Linked DNA regions of Pigmentiphaga aceris. The protein of the gene in region 1 interacts with the protein of each later gene in a pairwise test. Links are inferred from orthologs where the notes say so. Each region holds a gene or a part of one and is shown on either strand. Other genes may lie near its edges.

Region 1 (4,341 bases):
GGGGCAGCCACAATGGCGGGCTCGGCGGCAATGGTGGCAGATACCTTGGCGGCAAAACCGGCATTCAACGGTTGGGCCAGCGCCGGAGAGCGCATCACATCACCGATCAGGTGATAGACATCCCAGTCTGCTCGGGCGTCTGCCTTGGACAGCGCGTCGGAGAAGTCCTCGTCGCCAGTTTCGCCGTCCATGAATGCCGACAACCACGCCATATCCGAATCTGAATCGACGAGTTCGCCATGATTACCGGCAACTGCCGTGACTACCGAGCCGTTTTGTTGACGCATGCCTGATTGCATGTCATTACCCTCCGAAACCGGCCTGCGCCGGTCTGACTGATGCCTTGCCGTGCCTATGCACGTCACCGGGCTTGCACCCGGACCGATTGGGCTTGCTACGAAACCCGCAACGATGCGCGCTACCAGCGACGATCATCGTTGTTCCCCAGCAAGGGCTTGAGTCGCGACGCGATTGCCTCGCGCGCCCGGAAAATCCGGGATCGCACGGTACCAATGGGACAACCCATGGCGACGGCAATATCCTCGTAACTCATACCCTCGATTTCCCGCAACACGATCGCCGAGCGCAGCTCTTCGGGCAGAGCTTCGATCGCCGCGTTGACGGTTTCCGCAATTTCACGGCTCGCCAACACTGATTCGGGCGTGTTGTTATCACTTAGGGTGTCGGTTTCGTCGAAAGTTTCACCATCCTCGGTCTCAAATTCAGATGGAGAGCTCGGACGGCGTCCTGACGCGACTAAATGGTTCTTCGCCGTGTTGATCGCGATCCGGTACAGCCACGTGTAAAACGCGCTTTCACCCCGGAATTGCGGCAAGGCCCGGTAAGCCTTGATGAAAGCTTCCTGTGCGACATCCTCGATCTCGGAGGGATCGCGAATCAGTCGAGACAGGAGCCGAAGAATTTTTCGCTGGTACTTGACCACCAGCAGCTCGAAAGCATGCTTGTCGCCACGCTGTACGCGTTCAACCAGGATGGCGTCCGCTTCGCGTTCGCTCATTGGCCCTCCGCGTGGAACTGCGCCGACCGTGCCACGCATATCTGCAGGCGGCGCCAGGCGTCGGCCGACATACTGTCGGACCACAACACCACATTGGTCGAAGAGACGGTTTGGGTTGCCGGACCGGAACACGGCCCGCGCACGCTGACACAGCCCAGTGGTGAGCGTGTCAGTACATCGGGAAGCAGACGATCTGGCTGGTCCAGCCGCGCCAGGGGCGCAAGCGACCATACGCCGTCTGCTGAAATATGTAGGTGGCGGTATCCCGCCATGCTGCGATGGACACGACGACGCCAGGAAACCAGCGCCACCGCAATACTCAGCAGCATGATTGCACCACTGGCTTGCGGCAGCCAGACAGCCGCCGCAATGCCGAGTGCAAGCACGATCGCACCATGCAGACCCAAGTCGAGCCGCGCGGCACGCCGCGACGGCACCAACCGGGTAAACACGGCGAAGCCCGCATCAGGTGCGAGCCCCGCCGCAGAGGCGTGAGCAGCCATCAGACCTTGCGGACGAGCATGGTGCCGTTGGTCCCGCCGAATCCGAACGAGTTGGACATGGCCAAATCGATCTTCATGGGCCGCGCCTCATTGGCGCAGTAGTCCAGATCGCATTCCGGGTCCTGATTGAACAGGTTGATAGTCGGAGGCGAGACCTGGTTATACAGGGCCAGCGTTGTGAAGATCGCTTCGATCCCGCCCGCAGCACCCAGAAGGTGACCGGTCATGGACTTGGTCGAATTCACCACCAGCTTCTTGGCGTGGTCACCGAAAGCAAGCTTCAATGCCTCGCTTTCGTTCTTGTCGCCCAGGGGCGTCGAGGTACCGTGCGCATTCACGTACTGCACTTCTTCGGCATTCAAGCCGCCGTTGCGCAATGCGTTGCGGATGCCACGGCGCGGGCCGTCACGATCCGGCGTGGTGATGTGGTGGGCGTCGGCGCTCATGCCGTAACCCGCGAACTCACCATAAATACGCGCGCCGCGAGCCTTCGCGTGCTCGTACTCTTCCAGCACCATGACACCAGCGCCCTCGCCCAGCACGAAGCCGTCGCGATCGCGATCGAAGGGGCGCGAGGCCGTCTTCGGATCGTCGTTGCGCGTCGACAGCGCACGTGCCGAGGCAAAGCCGCCCACGCCCAGGGGCGAAACGGTTGCTTCGGTGCCGCCAGCGATCATCACGTCGGCATCGCCGTACTCGATCAGACGAGCAGCATCGCCGATGCAGTGCAGACCGGTCGTACACGCCGACACGATCGAATAATTCGGGCCTTTGAAGCCGTAATGGATCGACAACTGGCCAGAGATCATGTTGATGATCGAGGCCGGCACGAAGAACGGCGAAATGCGGCGTGCGCCACGATCGACATATTCCTGGTGCGTGTTTTCAATCAGGGGCAGACCACCGATACCGGAACCGATCAGGACACCGATACGCTCGGCGTTCTCTTCGGTGACCTCGATACCGGCGTCGCGCCATGCCTGGATGCCAGCCGCCATGCCGTAATGGATGAAGGTATCCATGTGACGGGCTTCTTTGGCGGGGATGTAGTCGGCAATGTCAAAGCCGCGCACTTCACCTGCGATTTCGCAGTTGAAGCCCGTAGTATCGAAACGGGTGATGCGGTCGATGCCCGACCGCCCGTTGACGATGTTGTCCCAGGCGGTGGGCACATCATTGCCCACGGGCGAGACGATGCCGAGACCGGTGATGACGACGCGTCGCTTCACAGAAAACTCCTTGGTGATTCGCAGACTGCAGTAACAAACCGTTGCTGGCAAAAAGAAGGCGGCCTTCGGCCGCCCATTTTACCGGCTGGCGGCGCTTACTTCTTGATGTGCGAACTGACGTAGTCGATTGCCTGTTGCACCGTGGTGATCTTCTCGGCTTCTTCGTCCGGGATTTCCGTCTCGAACTCGTCTTCAAGAGCCATCACCAGCTCAACCATATCGAGGGAGTCGGCACCGAGGTCGTCGACGAAAGAAGATTCGGTCTTGATCTCGGCTTCGTTCACGCCGAGTTGCTCAGCGACGATCTTCTTGACGCGCTGTTCGATGCTGTCTAGGGACATGGAGGTCTCCAAAAGGGGCTTAACTAATTTGCGGATTATAGCCATGCGCGCGGGAATGCAGCGCGTGACCGGGACAAACGGGTATCGCTTTGTGCAATACCCCTGAATTAACTCATATACATGCCGCCATTTACGTGCAGGGTGGTACCCGTCACGTAACCGGCTGCAGGCGATGCCAGGAATGCAACGCTGTGTGCAATATCTTCCGGCAGACCAAGACGGCCCAACGGGATTTGCGACAGCAATGCCTTGTGCTGGTCTTCACCCAGATCCTTGGTCATGTCGGTATCGATGAAACCCGGCGCGACACAGTTCACAGTGATATTGCGGCTACCCAGCTCTCTTGCAAGAGCACGGCTCATACCTGCGACGCCGGCCTTGGCCGCCGCGTAGTTTGCCTGACCTGCGTTGCCGCTGGAACCGACGACCGAGGTCACATTGATGATGCGACCCCACTTGGCCTTCATCATGCCGCGCAGCACTGCGCGCGAGATGCGGAAAACCGAAGACAGGTTGGTGTCGATGACGGCAGCCCAGTCATCGTCTTTCATGCGCATTGCGAGCGTATCGCGCGTAATGCCAGCATTGTTGACGAGAATATGCAGGCCGCCAAGCTCCGTGCCGATCTGGTCGATCAGCGCGTCAACCGATGCTGCGTCGTTGACGTTCAGCGTCGCACCACGGCTGCCCGCAGGTGCCGAGGCGAGGTATTCGGTGATCTTGGCTGCGCCGCCATCGGTGGTGGCCGTGCCGACCACGATTGCGCCACGGCTGGCCAGTTCTGCCGCAATGGCTTTACCGATGCCGCGCGATGCGCCGGTCACCAGGGCGACCTTTCCTTGCAATTCCATGTTTACTCCTTAAGCGATGGCTGCCAGCGCCGCGTCAAGCGATGCCGGGTCGGTGATCGCAAGCGCAGTCAATTCGCCATCGATGCGCTTGGTGAGACCGGCCAGAACCTTGCCCGGGCCGCACTCGATAAGATGGGTGACGCCTTGCGCCTTGAAGAACTGCACAGTCTCGACCCAGCGCACGGGGTGCCAGGCCTGGCGCACCAGCGCATCGCGAATCGCCGCAGCATCGGTCGGCGTTGCCACGTCGACGTTGTTGACGACCGTGATCGACGGTGCCGAGATCGTGATGCCAGCCAATGCGGCTGCCAGTTCATCGGCAGCCGGACGCATCAGGCTGGAGTGGAACGGTGCCGACACGGGCAGCGGCAGCGCGCGTTTTGCACCAGCCGCCTTGGC
Region 2 (4,248 bases), 1.6 Mb from region 1 along the record:
CAGGCGATTGGCGCTGCCGACTGCCAGGGCATCAGCGCCGCGCGTCTTCCAAGCGGCGAAACCGATTGCCGAGGATTCCGACAATTGCGAACCCGAGGCGTCGATGATCTTGAACAAGCCGCTGCCGTTCAGATCCGTACGGATGATGTTGGCAATTTCCGCGCCTTGCGGATCTGCCGAGGCAAAGTCAGCAACGGCGATGGGGTACTGGGAGGCACCTGCGCCTGAAATTTCCACACGCAATTGCGCGTGGGCTGCGCCCGCGCCAAGCGCGGTAGCGGCGATTGCTGCGACAGCGAAAGCACGCAGATGGCCCGCCAGGCCGCGCGCTTGGCTCGAACCGGCGGACCGGGTGGGAGTGTTGGCGGTGAGTGTCGTAGTCATCAGTCGAACATCCGATATTGAACTTCGATGTTGGTTGCGAAAGATCCCGTTTTCGGACGCGGGAAAGGATCGCAACGACGGATACCGTTTTCGACCGCACGGTCGAATCCGGCATTGCCTGAGGAGCGTACCAGCCTCGGCGGGCCGGCCTGCTCGCCGGTAGGCATGAGCTGCACGTTGTAAGTCACGGTCGGATTGGCCCCGCCGGAACCGCCATCGGCTGCGGAATAGATCACGTTGGGTTTGACGCAGGCACGGACCAGGTCGCCGTAGCCACCATCGCCGCCACCTCCACCTGCCTGGTTGCGGGCAGCAGTGCCACCAGCGCGTCCACCTTCCAGACCGGCTGCCTTGGCACCGTCGCTGCGGAAGGCCTCCCGCAATTTCTGGTCCCGTTCGGCGGCAGCTTTGTCAGCAGCGGCTTTCTCGGCAGCTGCCTTCTGTGCAGCAGCCTTGTCAGCTGCGGCTTTCTTCTCGGCAGCCAGCTTTTCAGCTGCCGCTTTTTCAGCTGCGAGCTTTTCAGCGGCAGCCTTGTCGGCAGCCGCTTTCTGCGCAGCCAGCTTATCGGCGGCAGCTTTTTCAGCAGCCGTTTTTTCGGCTGCCGCTTTCTCGGCAGCGGCCTTGTCGGCGGCGGCCTTGTCCGCCAGGCGCTTGTCGGCCTCGCGTTTTTCGGCGGCTGCTTTTTCCTGTTCGGCGCGTTGTTGCTGCTTTTCGCGTTCGGCGGCAGCAGCGGCTTCACGTCGCTCGGTTTCCTTGCGCTGCTTTTCCTGCTCGATGGCGATATCGGGCTTGGCCACTTCCGGGGTCGGTGTGGGCGGCGGCGGAGGGGGCGCAGGACGCGGCGGCGGCGGAGGGGGCGCAGGTTCTGGCGGAGGAACGGGTTGGGGAACGGGGCGCGGGCGCGGCTGGTCGGGTTCCGGCAGCGCAGTCCACAGTTCGGCTTGTACCGGGCCCGGGTTGCGCGTCGTCCACGACACGCCAAAGAACAGCGCAACGGCCAGCAGCACGTGCATGCCAATGGCAAGCACGAGCGCCAGGCCGTTTACGCCTTTCGTCGGCGGCGTGTATGGGCGTCGCGGTGTGCGATCGACTGGAGCCATTGCTTACTGGCTCTGTTGCCGGACCAAGAGGCCCACGCGGGTGACGCCCTGGCGTTGCAGGTCATCCATGACTTTCAGCACGGCTTCGTATTGCAGCTTGCGATCGGCGGCAATGACGACGGGCTGGTCGGGTTTGGCAGCCTGACGCTCGCGGGCGACGCGGGCGAGGTCGTTGCGCGGAATCGGACGCGGCTGGCTTTCGCCTTTTTCCAGGTCGCGCAGCGACACGGTGCCGTCGGCACCCAGCACCACTTCCAGCGGCTTGACCGGCACCACGGACGCGCGGCCCACGGACGGCAGGTCTATGACCAGCGGGGACACCATGGGTGCGGTCACCATGAAGATGACCAGCAACACCAGCATCACGTCGATATACGGCACGACGTTGATTTCGTTCATGGCGCGGCGGCCGCCACGGCCGCCACGATTGCCGGAGCGGGCTGACGGCATTAGCGCACCTGCCTTTGGAGAATGTTCAGGAACTCGTCGATGAAGCTGTCGAAGCGAATCGACAGACGGTCGATGTCATGCGAGTAGCGGTTGTAGGCGATCACGGCCGGAATGGCGGCGAACAGGCCGATGGCGGTCGCGACCAGTGCCTCGGCAATGCCGGGAGCCACGCTGGCGAGCGTGGCTTGCTGCACGTTGGCCAGACCACGGAAGGCCTGCATGATGCCCCAGACGGTGCCGAACAGACCGACGTAGGGGCTGACCGAGCCGGTCGATGCCAGGAAGTTCAGGTTGGCTTCGAGCGCATCCATTTCACGCTGGTAGGCCGCGCGCATGGCACGACGCGCGCCGTCGAGCAGGTTGCCTTCGGCAACCCGGTTCTGGCGACCCTTGCTGAATTCAGCCATGCCGGCTTCGAAGATGCGGGCAAGTGCGCCGTTTTCGGCACGGCGGCTGGCGGCGGCCTGATACAGCATGTTCAGGTCGCCGCCGGACCAGAAATCGGTTTCGAAGCGCGTGGTGTCCTTCTTGGCGCGTGAGATGGCAATGTGCTTGCTGAAGATGTAGGTCCACGAGGTCAGTGATACGACCAGCAGCAACACCATCACGATCTGTACTGGGATGCTGGCTTGCGACACCAGCGACAGGATCGACATGTCCTGAGAAACGTTCATGCAAAGTCCTTGGTTCAGATTCCGGAAGGGGCGATTACCAGCGGCGCCAGGGCAGTTCGAACATCGGCGGGCATGGCGGTCGGGCGCAGTCCGGTGCGATCGACGCATCCGACCTGGACTCGGCCGCTGGCCATTAGTTCACCGTCGCGCTCGCAGGTCTGGATGAAATCGATGGAAGCCTTGCCCAGGCGTTCGATGCGGGCATGGACTACCAACATGTCGTCCAGGCGTGCAGGACGGCGATAACTGACTTCCAGGCCGCGTACGACGAAGATCGCGCCGGTACGTTCGGCCAGCAGCGATTGATCGACGCCGAGCGCGCGCAACCACTCGGTTCGTGCGCGCTCGAAAAATTTCAGATAGTTGGCGTAGTACACCACCCCGCCTGCATCGGTGTCTTCATAGTAGACGCGAACGGGGAAGGTAAAGCCGGAAGGAGTGGGGGCCGAAACTGCTTGCATTGCCTGTCATGAGAAAGCGGATGATCGGGAGGTCGAGGTGACTGCCCGTCGAGCTTGGCCGCGAGGTGGTGAGTGTAACCAAGGCAGGGTGGCTGTGCGCATCTGGAGGCGAACTCCGACGGGTGGGCAGATGAAACCGCCTGTAAACACCAAAGTCGCGCAACAGCGCCGTTTTCGAGGGGTTTGGACGGCTTGGAATGCATCTTCGCCGGCTGATCGGTCACCCGGCTCGGAACTTTGATGCGCCAGCCTCGTCTGACCTGAAGGAAGCGTCGATTGTGAGCTTGCGCGGCTTCGGGTGCGTGGGTGGCGTCGTGTGAGTTCGCGTTGGCGCTTCCGCTTTATTCTCGACACGTTGTCCATTTGCTTATCGCCACACTGTCATTGGTGTGTCATGGATGGCGTGATAACTTGAGTCCTGCACTGTGCGTTGCACAGTTGAGCCCGTGAACTGGGGGATGCCCAGCACGGGCTCAATGCATTGTGGGCCGTAAAACACCGTTCACACGAAGCGTGTCTGAGTTGCTTGGATGACCAAGCCAGGCGTTTTCAGGACGCGGGAACCACCCCGCGCCCCGGCGCTCAGAACAGTTCTGCCCCACCCGCAGCCGACGGCGGCGTCAGCCCCAGATGGCGATAAGCGCCCAGCGTGGCAATGCGCCCGCGCGGCGTGCGTTGCAGATATCCGTGCTGGATCAGGAAAGGTTCGATCACATCTTCGATCGTGTCGCGTTCCTCGCCAATGGCGGCCGCCAGGCTGTCGACCCCCACCGGACCTCCATCGAACTTGTGCACGATTGCTTCCAATAGTTTGCGATCCATCACGTCCAGACCCTGCGGATCGACGTCCAGCATGGTCAGTGCGGCGGCAGCCACTTGCTTGTCCACGACCCCATTGGCCTTGACCTCGGCGTAGTCGCGCACCCGGCGCAGCAGCCGGTTGGCGATACGCGGCGTGCCGCGTGAGCGATGGGCGATTTCCGTGGCACCGTCTTCGGTAATCGGCGTGTTCAACAGGCCCGCGCTGCGGGTGACGATGCGCGCGAGTTCGTCCGGGGTGTAGAACTCCAGACGCGCGACGATGCCGAAGCGATCCCGCAGGGGATTGGTCAGCATGCCGGCGCGCGTGGTGGCACCCACCAGCGTGAACGGCTGAAGATCGAGCTTCACACTGCGCGC

What was found.
Region 2: the proteins of acpP (region 1) and ybgC interact in binary tests that used the Escherichia coli proteins (3 or more experiments, as listed by UniProt). The link is inferred for Pigmentiphaga aceris from one-to-one orthologs.

Annotation. Positions count from the first base shown.
Region 1 is NZ_CP043046.1:3,396,168-3,400,508, forward strand. What follows is about bases 1,469-4,341. They hold acpP (acyl carrier protein), read right to left. Parts: upstream 3,092-4,341; coding sequence 2,846-3,091; downstream 1,469-2,845. Other genes in these bases: FXN63_RS14710 (protein YgfX), read right to left, coding at 1,469-1,521; fabF (beta-ketoacyl-ACP synthase II), read right to left, coding at 1,521-2,750; fabG (3-oxoacyl-ACP reductase FabG), read right to left, coding at 3,199-3,942; fabD (ACP S-malonyltransferase), read right to left, coding at 3,952-4,341. Also shown: FXN63_RS14700 (sigma-E factor negative regulatory protein), read right to left, coding at 1-287; RNA polymerase sigma factor RpoE, read right to left, coding at 419-1,018; more of FXN63_RS14710, read right to left, coding at 1,015-1,468. UniProt on the Escherichia coli protein: Carrier of the growing fatty acid chain in fatty acid biosynthesis.
Region 2 is NZ_CP043046.1:4,996,886-5,001,133, reverse strand. The notes cover bases 1,347-4,248. They hold ybgC (tol-pal system-associated acyl-CoA thioesterase), read right to left. Parts: upstream 3,070-4,248; coding sequence 2,623-3,069; downstream 1,347-2,622. Other genes in these bases: ruvB (Holliday junction branch migration DNA helicase RuvB), read right to left, coding at 3,652-4,248; tolQ (protein TolQ), read right to left, coding at 1,934-2,608; FXN63_RS21565 (ExbD/TolR family protein), read right to left, coding at 1,488-1,934; tolA (cell envelope integrity protein TolA), read right to left, coding at 1,347-1,484. Outside these bases: Tol-Pal system beta propeller repeat protein TolB, read right to left, coding at 1-384; more of tolA, read right to left, coding at 384-1,346.